Regions from separate parts of the Ferrimonas lipolytica genome, predicted to be linked through region 2. Evidence: predicted binding sites of a transcription regulator. Region 2 holds the regulator's gene; each other region holds the start of a gene.

Region 1 (3,285 bases), 1.4 Mb from region 2:
ATCCTCTCAAACCAGCTAGAGATCGTCGCCTTGGTGAGCTCTTACCTCACCAACTAGCTAATCTCACTTAGGCTTATCCAATCGCGGAAGGTGCCGAAGCGTCCCCTCCTTTCCCCCGTAGGGCGTATGCGGTATTAGCAGTCGTTTCCAACTGTTGTCCCCCTCGACTGGGCAAATTCCTAAGCATTACTCACCCGTCCGCCGCTCGACGCCTAATGAATCCCCCGAAGGTTCATCATCATCGTTTCCGCTCGACTTGCATGTGTTAGGCCTGCCGCCAGCGTTCAATCTGAGCCATGATCAAACTCTTCAATTAAAGATTTGATTTTTTGTCCAACTCCTAAGAGCTAGACACTCAATGAATACTGAATTTCGTATAGTCACTCAGTAAATATCGAGAAAATGATGATTTCTCAATTCTACGTGAGTGCCCACACAGATTGTCTGACAAATTGTTAAAGAGCAGTTCTTGCGAACTTGGCTTCGTTGCCGAAGCAGGAGGCGTATAATACGCTTTCCTATTTCCCCGTCAAGCCCCTTTTTGACTTTAGTTTTTAAAAGTAAAAACCAGAGCGCAAAGGCTTTTCGCGGTGTCGATTTAATGCTCAGCGACTTACTTGGTAAGTGGCTGTGCCCCGTCGACAGATGCGCATTATAGGGAGCGAATTATTTCTGACAAGCCATTTTTGAACGATTTAATCTGACCGTTCAAAATTAAACCAGCACCCTATTATCAGCCACTAGATGTTGTGGTTTTCTGACCTTATTGGTTCAAGACCCATTCTGCTGCCGCAGCTAAATTGTCTTCGACACTGTCAGCTAAGACTTCACCCTTACCATCAACCGACTTACCAGAGCGGACTAATACGCATTGGCGAACTTCTGCCAGCTTACCCGCCAACATATCGCCATATTTGTCGCCGATCATGATTGAATCGGATAGATCGATGTTGTGTTCCTTAGCTGCACGTAACAACATTCCCGGCTCTGGCTTACGACATTCGCACTTACCTATATAAGGTGCATTACCTTTATCTGGATGATGCGGACAGTAATAAACGTCTGTTAGCGGTGCTCCAGCCTGTTGAAACTGTTCACGCATCCATTGAGACAACTGCAAAAACTGCTGTTCGTCGTAATAACCACGAGCGATGCCACTTTGGTTTGTCACAACAATAAGTGCGTAACCCGCTCGATGCAGTTTTACACAGGCTTCTAGTGTTCCAGGTATAAACTCAAACGACTCGACATCATGGACGTAACCATGATCGACATTAATCACACCATCTCGGTCTAAAAATACAGCGCTTTGGTTCATTAGTAGTTCACTCCAATAAGATTGGGCGCAAGTATTACCATCGAACCCTTCTGTTTCAACAATTTCTGGTGTAAAAATCGGCAAACAACACATTTAGACGTCCAAATGGCTAAATGTCCATTGACAGAAATCTAGACGTCTAATTAGACTGGCTATCGCTAACAAAACGAAAATAATAAAGGGCAAGGCAACAGATGATTACTCTCAGCGCCATCTGCAAAACGTATCAATCAGGTGGCAAGCGCATTGAAGCACTGAAACCAACTGACTTGCATGTGCCCAAGGGCGAGATATTTGGCATTATCGGTTCATCCGGTGCAGGTAAAAGTACTTTAATCCGTTGCGTGAACTTGCTTGAACGCCCTGATGCCGGCGCAGTATTAATTGATGGTAACGACCTTACCCTGCTTAATGATTCGCAACTGCGTCAAGAACGCCAACATATTGCGATGATTTTTCAGCATTTCAATTTGCTGGCATCACGAACCGTATACCAAAACGTGGCATTGCCACTGGAATTGGCCGGTGTAAGTAAAGACGCCATCGCAGCAAAGATCACTCCGTTACTAGATTTGGTTGGCCTCAGTGACAAAACTAATGTTTATCCAGCAAACCTAAGCGGTGGTCAAAAGCAACGTGTGGCGATAGCTCGTGCATTGGCTAACGATCCTAAGGTGTTGCTGTGTGACGAGGCTACTTCAGCGTTAGACCCTTCTACAACCAAATCAGTGTTACAACTGCTTAAGACCATCAATCAGAAGCTCGGTTTGACCATCTTACTGATTACTCATGAGATGGATGTCGTCAAACAGATCTGCGATCAAGTGGCACTAATTGACGATGGCCAACTAGTTGAGCAAGCCGAAGTTGGGGCTTTCTTTGCCGGCGCAAAAACCGAATTGGCTCGTACCTTTGTGCGCAGCACCTTGCACGTTGAGTTACCGGAGTCCTATCAAGCGCTTCTTAGTAACAGTGCTGCTGATAATAACAAGCCAGTTATCCAACTTTGTTTCCATGGCGATACTGTTGATGCCCCGGTTATTACCCAGGTTGCCCAGCAATTTAACGTCGACTTAAGCATTATCAGTGCTCAGATGGAGTTTATCGGCGGCAGCAAATTCGGCTTATTGCTGGCTGAGGTTTTAGGTGAAGCCAACGCAATCAACCACGCAATTGAGTACTTCCAACAACACAACATTGACGTAGAGGTACTTGGATATGTCAACTGATCTTATCCCGCTATTGTGGGACGCAACCTTACAAACCTTACAGATGGTGTTAGTGGCTGGCGCTATGGCTACCCTCTTCGGAGTTCCTCTAGGTGTTGTACTGCATCTGAGTAAAAAGGGGCAGTTACTAGAAAACCGATTGTTGCATCGTAGCCTCGGTCTAGTGGTAAACATCGGTCGCTCAGTCCCGTTCATTATTTTACTGGTAGCAATCATTCCGTTTACTCGCATGATCGTTGGCACCAGTATCGGTACCATCGCAGCAATTGTGCCACTGACTATCGGTGCAATTCCCTTTATCGCTCGCCTAATTGAAGCTGCCCTTATTGAAGTACCAGTTGGTTTGATTGAAGCCGCCCAAGCAATGGGCGCCGATAAGAAGCAAACCATTATTAAGATCTTACTGCCAGAAGCGCTGCCAGGAATCGTTAATAGCATCACCATCACCTTGGTTACCTTAGTTAGCTACTCAGCCATGGCTGGTGCGGTTGGCGGCGGCGGTCTGGGCGACGTAGGTATTCGCTATGGCTACTATCGGTTTGAACCCGACGTAATGATCGCCACCATCGTCGTACTGCTTATTTTGGTGCAACTGTTTCAATCGCTTGGTGATGCTGTTGTAAGACGCATCGACCATCGATAGCCGTACATTCACATAACAACTCAAATAATTAAAAATGAATAAGGAATCCCCAATGAAAAAGACAATTCGTAATCTATTCGCAGTAGCCGCAACTT
Region 2 (3,285 bases):
AGCTGATTGGCACGCCACCCTCTTTCGCGTGAACGGTAACCGAGACATCGGAAATGCTGTGGCCGTTCAACGTTACCAGTGCGGTTAATGGTGCATTTTCGTAAGGGTTGTGGATCAGGTAACCCAGCGGTTGATCTGGTCCAACAATAGGTTTCATCCCTTCCAATGACGCCGATGCCGTCATCGATGCAGCTACGAGAGATAGCGCTAACAAGCCTTTTTTAATCATCAACAATACCAATGCAAGTTAATTTGGAGTCATCACTGAATAGGTAATTCAGAGCATATGGCCGCAGTGTGGCAAATCGTGGTTATAAAAAAGGTGAGTCAGCTATGAGTTTGGGCGATTGATTGTCACAACAAGCGGTTTATCTGAACGTAAACATGGAGTTGGTAAAGGTTGCGGAAAATACCGAGCTGTTTTTCATTGCAACAATCAATCAATCCCAATAGCATTAGATAAATCTAAATTAATGCTTGCTAACTTTGTTGGCACGACAATAACTGACCTTGGAGGAAATATGGTTGTGTCGATAAATGCGGTGACTGGTGGATTATTATTAGGGATTTCAGCCGTCTTATTGCTGTTGTTCACTGGTAAAATTGCAGGGGTCAGCGGCATTGTAGGGGGCCTATTCAATAAACCTACTGTCGATGTCATTTGGCGGATATTGTTCCTTTGTGGGCTTATTTTTGGTGGTTGGCTGGGGGCTAGCTATTTTGGCGGAAGTATTGCGACAGAATATGCCAATAGTCCTTGGCAACTTGGACTAGCAGGGCTTTTCGTAGGCATCGGCAGTACCATTGGCAACGGTTGCACCAGTGGCCATGGGATCTGTGGTATTGGTCGATTTTCAGGACGATCTATCATGGCAACGTTAACCTTTATGTCCGTTGCCATCGTTACCGTATTTGTTCTGCGCCATGTGGTGGGAGTGTAGGGTGAATAAATATTTGGCGAACCTGCTGATTACCCTCATTGCCGGTGTACTGTTTGGGTTGGCAATGGTGATATCGCAAATGACGATGCCGGAAAAGGTGTTGGGTTTTTTGGATATGCACGACGCGTGGGACATTGATTTGATGTTCGTTATGGGGAGTGGTGTCAGCGTTTTTACACTGGGTTACCTATGGCTTATTAAACCACGTCAACGCAGCGTGCTTGGTCAAGAATTTGCCTTGCCACTGCACGACTCGATTGATCTTAAGTTGATTAGTGGTGCTGGGTTGTTCGGGCTTGGATGGGGTATTGCTGGGATCTGTCCTGGGCCGGCCATTGCATCATTATCAATGGCGGCACCAGAACTGTATTGGTTTATCGTACCAATGTGTTTGGGTATGACGTTGCCGCGTTTATTTCAACGTGAATTATGGGTGCCCAAAACAAAAATCCGCCGCAGCGGATTTTTTTCTTAATATCTACTTAGTCGTCGAGGCTTTCCCAGTCGATTCCCATTTCGTCCATCATTTCGCGGGCGATAGCGGGAATGCTGTCGGTTTTATCTTTACCAAGATCGTCGTCGACTGGCAGCGGCTGGCCAGTATAAGCGTGTAAAAACGCTTCACACAGCAGCTCACTGTTGGTGGCGTGGCGCAAGTTGTTAACCTGACGGCGGGTCCGTTCGTCGGTAAGGATCTTCAATACTTTTAATGGGATAGAAACGGTGATCTTCTTCACCTGTTCATTTTTCTTCCCGTGTTCGGCGTATGGGCTGATGTATTCGCCGTTCCACTCGATACTCATCGATGCACCTATAAATTTTGATTACGGTGCAAATTCTAACGCTCTAAAAGTTATAGTCAAATAATTGCCATCTCCACTTTTATACGTTTAGACGTCTAAACATCTTGACGCCCCACTGGTGTGAAGATAATGTAAATAATCATTTTGTCACCTGTTGCATCAAGTTGGAGGATGCCACCGATGAGTAAACATCAATTTGCTACCATCGCCGCCCGAGAAGGGATTGATACGGACACTCAGCACGGGGCTGTCGTTGCGCCAATTTACTTATCTAGCAATTACACCTTTGCTGATTTTGGCGAGCCACGCCAATACGACTATGCGCGCAGTGGTAACCCTACTCGCACCACGTTAGCCGAGGCATTGGCGAAGCTTGAGGGCGGTGCTGGCGCGGTGGTGACCTCAACAGGTATGTCGGCCATTACTCTATGCACGGCATTACTGGGGCCAGATGATCTGCTCGTGGTTCCGCACGATTGCTACGGTGGCAGCTATCGCTTGTTTACCTCACTGGCAGCCAAGCGCGCCTTTAAACTGGCGGTGGTCGATCAGAACGATGAGCAAGCGTTGGCACAAGCATTAGCGCAGAAACCCAAGTTGGTATGGTTGGAAACCCCGTCTAACCCATTACTGCGTTTGGTGGACGTAGCTAAAATCGCAACTCAAGCACACGACGCCGGCGCTCTCGTTGTCGCAGATAACACCTTCTTATCGCCAGTATTGCAGCAACCTATCGGTCTTGGGGCTGACATTGTTATTCACTCGACCACTAAGTACATCAATGGCCATTCCGATGTCGTTGGTGGTGCTGTAATCGCCAACACGACTGAGCTGGCGGAGCAATTAGCTTGGTGGGCCAATTGTTTAGGGATCACCGGTGCACCGTTTGATTCATTTCTTACTCTGCGTGGCCTGCGTACCCTGCCGCTGCGGATTGAACAACACCAGCGCAATGCTGAGGCCGTAGCAGAGCTGCTCAATTCGCATCCAGCCATTGCCAAAGTGAATTACCCCGGTTTGCCTTCTCACCCACAACATCAATTGGCTCAACAGCAGCAACTGGGCTTCGGCGCCATGCTCAGCTTTGAACTCAACGGTGGTGAGGCGGAAGTACGGCAGTTCTTGGCTAAGCTCGAGCTGTTCTCATTGGCAGAAAGCCTCGGCGGAGTGGAATCACTGGTGGCTCACCCTGCGACCATGACTCACGCGGCGATGGCGCCAGAAGCGCGGGCGACAGCAGGGATAAGCGATACTCTGATCCGCCTTTCGGTGGGGATTGAAGCCACAGAAGATCTTATCGCTGACTTACAACAAGCATTGGTTTAAAGGAGTAGTACCCGTGTCTGAACAATCTCGGTGTGTGCATAAATTTGGTGGTTCGAGCTTAGCGGATGCGGATTGTTACCGGCGCGTAGCGCACATACTGCTTACCCAAGGAAAAAGTGACGATCTGGTAGTGGTGTCCGCCGCTGGTAAAACCACTAATCAGCTGATTGAATTGCTTAGCTTGGCTCACAACGGCCGCAGCTACAGTGCCGAGC
Region 3 (3,285 bases), 750 kb from region 2:
TAAGTGATTTCATCGAGTAGCACCATATCAACCGTAGGATCCGCCAGCGCCAATTTAATCTGTTGCCATACAGCTTGTGCAGCAGCAGTATCACCGTCACGATCTTGAGTATTCCAAGTGAAGCCCGTTTTCATTATGTAAAACGGCACACCCAAATTCTCTAGTATATTGCGTTCACCACACTCCCACTGGCCTTTAATAAATTGCGCTACCTGACAATTAAATCCATGACCAACTGCACGCAGCACCGTCCCAAAACCCGCTGTCGATTTACCTTTGCCATTACCAGTTAACACCAGCAACACGCCTTTATCGATCTGAGCTTGCTCTATTTTCCCATCAACAGCTTGCTTCAATGTTTGTTGTCGCTGCTTATGTTTTTCGTTATCTCGTTCCATCGAAAGCGCTCCAGTAATTTTACTTTTTGCTGTGCATTTTAAGATCGTAAGTTGCCTCAAGCCGTTACTTGCCGCCACTCCTACAAAAAATAATGACCATAGCGTAACTCCAGCTGCGTTTGATTGTTTAAAAGGAGATATAGCATGCCCAACTACAAACGATTACGGCAACCCGGAGGAACCTATTTCTTTACTCTGGCATTAGCAGAACGAAACAACAATGACCTTTTGGTTCGACATATTGCGATTTTGCGTCGGGCGATCTCTGAGATTAAAGCAAAGCACCCTTTTCGAACCCATGCGGTCGTTGTATTGCCAGAACATGTTCATTTGATGATTACTCTTCCTCAGGGAGATTCCGACTTTTTTACTCGCATACGCCTGATAAAATTTTCGTTTACCAAACTTGTCAATCGTTCTACCGGTCAGGCTCAATCTGTATGGCAGAAAGGCTATTGGGAGCATCTAATTCGAGACCAACAGGATTTCGATAATCACTTCAATTACATCCACTTCAACCCGGTTAAACACGGCTATGTCGATAAAACCAAAGATTGGCCTCATTCCACCTTCCATATTTATGTTGAACGCGGCGTGTTAGATGCTGAGTGGGGACAAAAGAATGAAGTGGAAATATCCGGCGCAGAATACGACTAACATACACAACCGCTGAAGGGTTTGTGTATGAATACGGTCGGACATGTCCGCCCCTACGGGTAATATTCACCTCAAACTGCCAACCCAAACATGTTACCCCACACTTGTAGGGGCACTCGTGAGTGACCGCACCGAAGTTACGCCTTATGAAACGGTCGGACATGTCCGCCCCTACGGGCAACATTCACCTCAAACTGCCAGCCCAAACATGTTACCCCACACTTGTAGGGGCACTCGTGAGTGACCGCACCGAAGTGACACCTTATCAAACGGTCGGACATGTCCGCCCCTACGGGTAATATTCGCCTCAAACTGCCAGCCCAAACGTGTTATCCAAGCCTGTAGGGGCACTCATGAGTGACCGCACCGAAGTGACGCCTTATGAAACGGTCGGACATGTCCGCCCCTACGGGCAATATTAGCCTCAAACTGCCAGCCCCAAACGTGTATCCCACACTTGTAGGGGCACTCGTGAGTGACCGCACCGAAGTGACGCCTTATGAAACGGTCGGACATGTCCGCCCCTACGGGAAATATTAGCCTCAAACTGCCAACCCAAATGTGTTGCCTAAGCCTGTAGGGGCACTCGTGAGTGACCGCACCGAAGTGACACCTTATCAAACGGTCGGACATGTCCGCCCCTACGGGCAACATTCGCCTCAAACTGCCAGCCCAAACGTGTTGCCTAAGCCTGTAGGGGCACTCGTGAGTGACCGCACCGAAGTGACACCTTATCAAACGGTCGGACATGTCCGCCCCTACGACAGTACCTTCCCTCAGCCAATAGATACTATCGATTCATAACTGATTTTAGATCTGCCCTAATAACAGGCTTGGCATCATAACCGTTCTCAGGCACGATAGACGTCTATATGGATAAAAGGCCAATTGGGTTTATAAGGATCGGTAGTATGACAACAACCCTCAAGCAATCACTGGCAGAGCGCATTCTCATCTTAGATGGCGCTATGGGTACCATGATCCAGCGCCATAAGCTGGAAGAAGAAGACTTTCGCGGTGAACGCTTTGCCGATTGGCCATCACTACTGAAAGGCAATAACGACCTGCTATCGCTAACGCAGCCACAGATCATTGCTCAGATCCATCGTGACTACCTGCTTGCTGGTGCGGATATCATCGAAACCAACACCTTCAATAGCACCACCGTCGCCATGGCTGACTACCAGATGGAAGCGCTATCGAAAGAGATTAACTTCGAATCTGCCAAGCTCGCCCGTCAAGTGGCAGACGAAGTAGCCCAAGAGACCGGTATCCCCCGTTATGTTGCCGGTACGTTAGGGCCTACTAACCGTACCTGTTCAATTAGCCCAGACGTTAATGATCCCGGTTTTCGTAATATCGCCTTTGATATCCTGGTAGAAGCCTATACCGAATCTACCAATGCCCTGCTTAATGGCGGCGCCGATATCATTATGGTTGAAACCGTGTTTGATACCCTTAATGCTAAGGCCGCGCTCTATGCCATTGATAGTGTGTTTGAGCAACGAGGCCAGAAATGGCCGGTGATGATCTCCGGCACCATCACCGATAGCTCTGGCCGCACTCTTACCGGTCAAACCACCGAAGCGTTCTACAACTCACTGCGTCATATCGACCCAATTAGTTTTGGCCTGAACTGCGCTTTAGGCCCTAAAGAATTGGTCCCGTATATGGCTGAACTCAATCGCATCAGCGAATGCCCTATATCTGCGCATCCAAATGCCGGCTTACCCAATGAGTTTGGCGAGTATGACGAAACTCCAGCGCAAATGGCGCAGATAATCGGCCAGTGGGCAGCAGATGGTTGGCTTAATATTGTCGGTGGTTGTTGTGGTACCACACCAGAGCACATCAGTGCGATAGCTGCAGTAGTAAGTAAACACCAACCTCGGCAAGCTCCTAAACTGCCACATCACACCCGCTTAGCGGGGCTTGAACCTTGTACTATCGAGGCCAACTCATTGTTCGTCAACGTGGGTGAACGCACCAACGTTACTGGTTCCGCGCGCTTTCTTCGCTTGATTAAGGAGGGCGATTACGAAACCGCGCTTGAGGTAGCTAAGCAGCAAGTTGAAAACGGCGCGCAGATCATCGATATCAATATGGATGAAGGGATGCTGGACTCAGAAGCGGCAATGGTGCGCTTCTTAAACCTGATTGCCGCAGAGCCAGATATCTCGAAAGTGCCGATCATGATCGACTCTTCAAAGTGGTCAGTGATTGAGGCTGG

What was found. Region 2 encodes MetJ, which represses methionine synthesis genes. Its sites were predicted from a motif close to TAGACGTCTAGACGTCTA; they were not measured.
Region 1: a site for MetJ is predicted at 1,413-1,430, ahead of metN (methionine ABC transporter ATP-binding protein MetN). Genes of this name have one in related genera too.
Region 3: a site for MetJ is predicted at 1,917-1,934, ahead of metH (methionine synthase). Genes of this name have one in related genera too.

The regions. Positions count from the first base shown of each region.
Region 1 is NZ_CP051180.1:1,733,293-1,736,577, forward strand. It holds rRNA gene HER31_RS08165 (16S ribosomal RNA) at 1-316, opposite strand, end outside; gene gmhB (D-glycero-beta-D-manno-heptose 1,7-bisphosphate 7-phosphatase) at 764-1,318, opposite strand; gene metN (methionine ABC transporter ATP-binding protein MetN) at 1,513-2,547, shown strand; gene HER31_RS08180 (methionine ABC transporter permease) at 2,537-3,190, shown strand; gene metQ (methionine ABC transporter substrate-binding lipoprotein MetQ) at 3,243-3,285, shown strand, end outside.
Region 2 is NZ_CP051180.1:3,112,625-3,115,909, reverse strand. It holds gene HER31_RS14280 (aryl-sulfate sulfotransferase) at 1-229, opposite strand, end outside; gene HER31_RS14275 (YeeE/YedE family protein) at 348-941, shown strand; gene HER31_RS14270 (YeeE/YedE family protein) at 943-1,416, shown strand; gene metJ (met regulon transcriptional regulator MetJ) at 1,424-1,744, opposite strand; gene metB (cystathionine gamma-synthase) at 1,925-3,070, shown strand; gene metL (bifunctional aspartate kinase/homoserine dehydrogenase II) at 3,084-3,285, shown strand, end outside.
Region 3 is NZ_CP051180.1:2,360,646-2,363,930, forward strand. It holds gene cobO (cob(I)yrinic acid a,c-diamide adenosyltransferase) at 1-398, opposite strand, end outside; gene HER31_RS10830 (REP-associated tyrosine transposase) at 543-1,055, shown strand; gene metH (methionine synthase) at 1,967-3,285, shown strand, end outside.